2 regions of the Pontibacter brevis genome follow, and region 2 is predicted to be linked to the other one. Evidence: riboswitches for the same ligand, from Rfam matches in the RefSeq annotation. Region 2 holds a riboswitch; the other holds the start of a gene.
The links. A riboswitch is a leader RNA that binds a small molecule or an ion and turns the genes downstream of it on or off. The one in region 2 is predicted to bind S-adenosylmethionine.

Region 1: it holds a riboswitch for S-adenosylmethionine, as region 2 does, so the genes downstream of both, ACYVB1_RS08245 (phosphoadenylyl-sulfate reductase) here and ACYVB1_RS08450 (O-acetylhomoserine aminocarboxypropyltransferase/cysteine synthase family protein) in region 2, are expected to answer to the same signal.

The regions. Positions count from the first base shown of each region.
Region 1 covers NZ_BAAGXV010000027.1:92,501-95,844, forward strand. The annotation lists gene ACYVB1_RS08240 (hypothetical protein) at 601-1,320, shown strand; SAM riboswitch class I at 1,466-1,569, shown strand; gene ACYVB1_RS08245 (phosphoadenylyl-sulfate reductase) at 1,914-2,633, shown strand; gene cysD (sulfate adenylyltransferase subunit CysD) at 2,778-3,344, shown strand, end outside.
Region 2 covers NZ_BAAGXV010000028.1:4,756-8,099, forward strand. The annotation lists gene metX (homoserine O-acetyltransferase MetX) at 1-584, opposite strand, end outside; gene ACYVB1_RS08450 (O-acetylhomoserine aminocarboxypropyltransferase/cysteine synthase family protein) at 593-1,921, opposite strand; SAM riboswitch class I at 2,191-2,298, opposite strand; gene ACYVB1_RS08455 (phosphoribosylaminoimidazolesuccinocarboxamide synthase) at 2,761-3,344, shown strand, end outside.

The DNA of each region.
Region 1 (3,344 bases), on a different contig from region 2:
ACACGGCAGCTAAAACACTTCATAACAGCACATTATACTCTTTACCTGAGTAATCACTTCCTTAACCGTAAAGCATCCTGCCTTAGTTCAATATCAAACAGCCTATAAGTTTAAGGAAATATTTTCGAAGTGCCAACAAAGGAATTATTAGAGTAGGCTCAAAAAAGGCGCTGCGTGCATCTGTCATTATATGAACAGCCGTTCTGAATGCGACTCAGATACTTGTTTTTACAGTCCGGCTATATGTATGTTCTTTCGCTTTTTAGACAAAAGCTTTAAAGGAGTACCTGCACCGCGCTGATTCGCTACACCACTACCTGGTAAAGTGCATCCAGGCGCCGCCTCAAAAGCTGAGCATGTTGCACGAGGACTTGTATAAAGAACAAGAAGCTGCTGCAAGTTATATCCTGAAACAGCTACATCAGATAATGTTACTGTGCAGATACGCAGAGCAAATCTGCCACGGGTGTGACCTGCTTAATTCTGGCCTTATTGCTGCTCTTAGAAATTTTAAGAATTTTCCTTTTACAGGCATCAACAGGAAAAGCGTTACAGCGTTAAACTACTGTGCTAAATTTACCTATATAAACTTGAAAGCGTATGAACACCCTACCTGCCAACTGGCTCACTGAAGGGCTTCTTGATTTTGAGTACAAAAAGTACCTGCTGCTGGCTTACCTCAAAGCTGCCAGATCTGAATTTGGCAAACAGCGCCTCTACCCGGTTTTCTCAGACCTGATCATGCATTACCGCAACCTGCAACAGGTAAAAGCGCATAAGCAGCTGGCATACGAATCGTTTCCGGAGCGTATCAGCCGGGCTGACTTCGAAAAGCTGGAACTGGTATATGAGAAAATTGTGCAGGACGACGAGACAATGCAGCAGATTGAGGAGATAATACAGTATGCTTCTCCCCTCTTCAACGAGGCCCTCTCTGAAGGCAAAGAACTGTATGATTTTGTGGAGCGACACCTGGAAATCAGCTCCGTCGGCATCACACCCATGTACCGCAACGAAGGCTACCTGTTTCTGGAGACCTTCCCGGGCAAAGAGACACAGGTTTATGTATACCGCATTACAGTATTCGAGAACACCTACGAGAAATACAGGGGCATCAACACAAAGCACCTGCAAACAGTGCGCCGCGGGCTGGCACAGACACACGAAAACCTGAAAGTGCAGCTGTTGCGGGAGCGACAGGAATTTCCAAACCCCGCCACGTTTGCGGTGGTGTCTAAAATTCCAGTACCACTGGAGCACTCGCTGCTACCTATTGCCAAGCGCTCCCTGGTTAAGTTTGTGGCGAATCTGGCAGCGTAACCGGAAATAAATTATGAATATCGGAGCAGCTGAGGCCCTTTTTTGCTGCTCCGCAAATATATTTTAAACTAAATAGTAGGCTGTTAAACATTTTTTGGTGTAAATTTGTATAATTAATACCGGTTGACTTAACCGTCAAGATAAAAATTTATAAAGAAGAGGCGAGAGAATAGGCTCTATGACCCTCTGGCAACCACCCGTTTAGGGAAGGTGCCAAGTCCTATCCCGCGTGTTCGGGACATATAAATTTCAGAAACAATGCAAACGACAGCTTACTACACATCGCCTTCTTTTCCTGGTAGCGCTCCTGCTGCCACAGTTCCTACTTACGCTCTGTCAGCATGCTGCTGTTGTTGTTGCTGTATGCCGTGCTAGGCGTTTAAATCTATTGCCTTAGATTTTACTTTCAGCACTTCTGCCCTGTCAGGCGCCCCTGTTTTTCACCCTCTTTCTTTTTTTCAGGCATTATGTGCCCATGCTTCAGTTGAATTTTTATGCTGTTGCGGGCACAAAAAGAGGAGCAGGATAGTTATAACCCGGGAGCAATGACAAACAACTAAGTTTCATCTTCCCAAGATTTTAAATTACCACACATGAACGATATATCTGCTTTAGAAACCAAACTGCCGGCACTGCTTGCACTGCTGGAGGGAAAAGGCATCGAAGAAGGTCTGGCACTGCTGGCTTCGCAGTTCGAAGGGAAAATTGCCTTCTCCAGTAGCCTTGGCATCGAAGATCAGCTTATTACGCATTATATATTCGAGAACAACCTGCCTATCCGTGTTTTCTCGCTGGATACAGGCCGCCTGTTCAACGAAACTTATACTCTGCTGCACAAAACCAACCGCCACTACGGTAAAAACATAGAAGTCTTCTTCCCGAAGCACGAGGCTGTGGAGCAAATGGTAAACGAGAAAGGCACACTGAGCTTCTACAATTCTGTGGAAGACCGCAAGCAGTGCTGCTTTGTGCGTAAGGTAGAGCCTTTGAAGCGGGCATTGCAGGGCGTAGAACTCTGGATTACAGGTATACGGGCAGAACAGTCTGATGCACGCCAGAACCTACAGTTGCTGGAGTGGGACCCAGGTTTCCAGGTAATAAAATACAACCCCCTGAAGAACTGGTCGCTGGATGCCGTGCGGGAGGCTGTGCGCCAGCTTAACATTCCCTACAACCCGCTGCACGACAAAGGATTCGTGAGCATTGGCTGTGCCCCTTGTACCCGTGCCATTGCCGAAGGAGAAGACTTTAGGGCAGGCCGCTGGTGGTGGGAAAGCAACTCCAAGAAAGAGTGCGGACTGCACGCCAGGTAATAAAGCATCCAGAGCATGATTTAAATTTGTTCTTCTTTACAAAGAATTAATTTAAATCATGCTTTACGTTTTAAGTTCCCTTAATTTTGCACCCAAATTTAAAGTCGTTTCGCTGAAACACGATTTGAATAAACAATACAAGAAATGAATAAGAGATACCTTGATTACCTCGACCAGCTGGAGGCAGAAGCCATCCATATCATGCGTGAGGTAGCGGGCCAGTTTCAAAAGCCGGCCTTACTGTTTTCGGGCGGTAAAGATTCCATCACCCTGGTGCGCTTAGCTGAAAAGGCTTTCCGCCCGGGTAAATTCCCATTCCCGCTGGTGCACATCGACACGGGCCATAACTTTCCGGAGGCTATCCAGTACCGTGATGAGTTAGCCGAGCGACTGGGTGAGAAGCTGATTGTGCGTAACGTAGAAGACACCATCAAGAAGCAGAACCTTTCGGAGCCAACCGGCCGCTATGCCAGCCGCAATGGTCTGCAGACGTATACCTTGCTCGAGACAATAGAAGAGTTTGGTTTTGATTGCTGCATTGGTGGTGCCCGCCGCGATGAGGAGAAAGCCCGTGCCAAGGAAAGGATCTTTTCAGTAAGAGACGAGTTCGGACAGTGGGACCCGAAACGCCAGCGCCCGGAGCTCTGGAACACCTACAACGGCCGTATTTCTCTGGGCGAAAATGTGCGTGCCTTCCCTATCAGTAACTGG
Region 2 (3,344 bases):
AGTCCGGCCGTTTCTGTGTCTGTTGCCCAGGTAGGGTCCTGGCGAATGGCCATACGCTGTGTTTCATTGAAAGCAATACCCCAGGGAGAGTGGCGTGCATTGGAGGCCACGTGGATTAGCCGCTCAAAAGTATCGGGCTTTAGCAGCGCCCATTCCAGTGCCTGCTGCCCTCCTAAAGAGGCTCCTAATAAAGAATGTATATGCTCCAGCCCCAAATCCTGCCGCAGCAAATCAAAAGCAGTTACCACATCACGGTTTGTCAGTTGCGGAAAAGCATGGTAGTAGGGTTGCTGTGTGGCAGGGTTTATACTGAAGGGACCAGTAGAACCATAACACCCTCCCAGGGTGTTGGCACATATAACAAACCAGTCGCGTGGGTCATACAGCTTACCCTCACCAAAGAGGTCACACCACCAGTCGGTAAAGTCGGAGCTACCGGTCAGGGCATGGCATACCCACACTACATTACTGCGCTGTGCGTTTAGTGTGCCAAAGGTAGAATAGGCAAGCTGGAAGCCAGGCAATGTTGCGCCTGACTCCAGCGTGAAAGTATCTTTATATTCAAAAACGTGATGTGTTGGCATATTCGTAATTATAATGTAGGCTCTGGTTGTGCCTCTTTAACTTTAGCAAAAGCCTGCTTAAAATCAGCTTTAATATCATCAATGTGCTCAATGCCTACCGACACACGCAGCAGCGTTGGCTCAACACCAGCATTGAGTTGTTCGGCATCAGAGAGCTGTTGGTGCGTGGTGGAAGCCGGGTGAATGATAAGTGTTTTCGCATCACCCACATTAGCTAAATGGCTTACCAGTTCCAGGCTGTTTACAAACGTTTCCGCCTGCTGCCTGTCTCCCCCTTTTAATTTAAAGGAAAGCACACCTCCAAAACCGCGCTTCAGGTATTTCCTGGCCAGTGCATGGTATTTGCTGCTTTCCAGCCCGGGGTAATTCACTGCCTCTACCTGCTCATGCTGCTCCAGCCAGGTTGCCAGTTCCAGTGCATTCTGTACAGTCCTGTCCAGGCGCAGCGAAAGGGTCTCGAGGCCCTGCAGCAACAGGAAAGAGTTGAAGGGGCTAAGCGCAGGACCAAAGTCACGCAGGCCTTCTACCCGGGCACGTATGGCAAAAGCAATATTGCCAAACGGCCCGTCAGCGCCAAACACTTCCCAGAACTTCATGCCATGGTAGCCTTCCGACGGTTCAGAGAACTGCGGAAACTTGCCGTTGCCCCAGTTAAAGTTACCGCCATCCACAATCACACCGCCAATGCTGGTACCATGGCCGCCAATCCATTTAGTGGCAGACTCCACCACCACATTGGCTCCGTGCTCGAGCGGTCGGAACAGGTAACCGCCTGCTCCAAAGGTGTTATCCACCACCAGCGGAATATCATATTTGCGGGCCAGCGCAGCAATTGCCTCGAAATCCGGGACATTGAAACGCGGGTTACCGATTGTCTCTAAATAAATAGCCTTCGTCTTCTCATCAATCAGCTTCTCATAGCTTTCCACCTCATCATTCTCCGCAAAGCGAGTTTCTACACCCAACCGCTTAAACGACACCTTAAACTGATTATAAGTGCCACCATACAGGAAATTTGTAGACACAAAGTTATCACCGGCCTCCAGAATGTTGCTTAAGGCTATAAATTGTGCTGCCTGCCCAGATGCCACTGCCACCGCTGCCACACCACCTTCCAGGGCCGCTATGCGCTTTTCAAACACATCCGTTGTCGGATTCATGATACGGGTATAAATATTCCCGAATTCTTTTAAAGCAAACAGGTTGGCACCGTGCTCTGCATTTTTAAAGGCGTAAGAAGTAGTCTGGTAAACAGGCACAGCACGAGACTGTGTGGTCGGGTCAATTTCCTGGCCTGCATGTAGCTGTAGTGTTTCGAAGTGTAGTGTATCTGACATGGCTGTTTAGGTTAAGGTTTTGAGAAGATTGGTAGATGAAACTCTTTGGAAGCGTATGAAGCAAGTTGTGCAACAGAGGCGATATGTCTGTGCCGGATGCTGTAAGACAGGAGGTAAGCTTAACAACAACAGCAACGCATGGCGCACATGGGCGCGCGCAAATGTTCTGTAGCCTGAGCTAAAATGCGTTGACGTGACAAAACTGCCGTTGCCGTCGAAAATAATGAAACGTACTGTGCTGAATTGACTCCCTTTTTCATGTTCGTATCAATTTATATTCTTCCGGATGTTCCGGAATCAGGAATTAGCACCTTAACCTCGGTAGTTAGGTTGCTAGAGCTTCACAGAGCCTGTCTCTCCACTCTTCTTTATAAATCAAATCCCGAAGGGATAATTGACTTGATATTGCAATAATAAAGCGCTAAAAAAGCAAATCCAAATAAAAATATAGTTTTTTAGTTTTTGAACCGCCCTTCAACTTCTGTCATTTCCTACGGCAGGATGTATTTTTCGTTGCTTTACCTTCCAGTACAATTAAAACGATTAGCAGCTTACTGATATGACTGCCCCCCTGCTGCATTCACTATTCTCCTCAGCAGTGCTATTCTGAATGGCAACAGCTGAAGGCAAAGGCAAAGAGCCTTACTAAAACCACATGTTCAGCATAACATACAACTTATCGGTTAGATAATATAAAACCTCAGCCTGTTATCACAGTATAATACAAAATCTGTAAGTATATATATTTTTATTATCAAACGCCTGGCAACATCATTCAGAATTATTTCCGGACGGACAAAATATAGTTAACTTTGCTCGCCTATAACGACACCAAATAAATGGAGGCCATAAAAGAAACTAACTTCTCCTTTGCCGGCCAAACCGGCTTTTACAGAGGCAAAGTCCGCGATGTCTACTATTTCAAAGACAAACTGGCCATTGTAGCCACCGATCGCATTTCTGCTTTTGATGTGGTGCTGCCCAGGGCTATTCCTTTTAAAGGGCAAGTACTGAACCAGATTGCGAGCCTGAACCTGAAAGCCACGGCCGATATTGTACCTAACTGGGTGCTTTCGACGCCAGACCCGAATGTAACCATTGGCTACAAATGCGAGCCTTTTAAGGTAGAAATGGTCATCAGGGGATACTTGGCCGGACATGCCTGGCGCGAGTACAAAGCAGGAAAACGGGTATTGTGCGGTGTGGCACTGCCGGAGGGTTTGCGCGAAAACGACAAGCTGCCAGAGCCAATTATCACGCCAACCACCAAAGCCGACGAAGGCCACGATGAAGATATTTCAAGAGAAGAAATTTTAAGGCAAAGCCTTGTATTAGAGCAGGATTACCTTATCTTAGAGCAATATACGCGCGCACTTTTTGCACGTGGCACCGAACTGGCCAAACAACAGGGCCTTATTCTGGT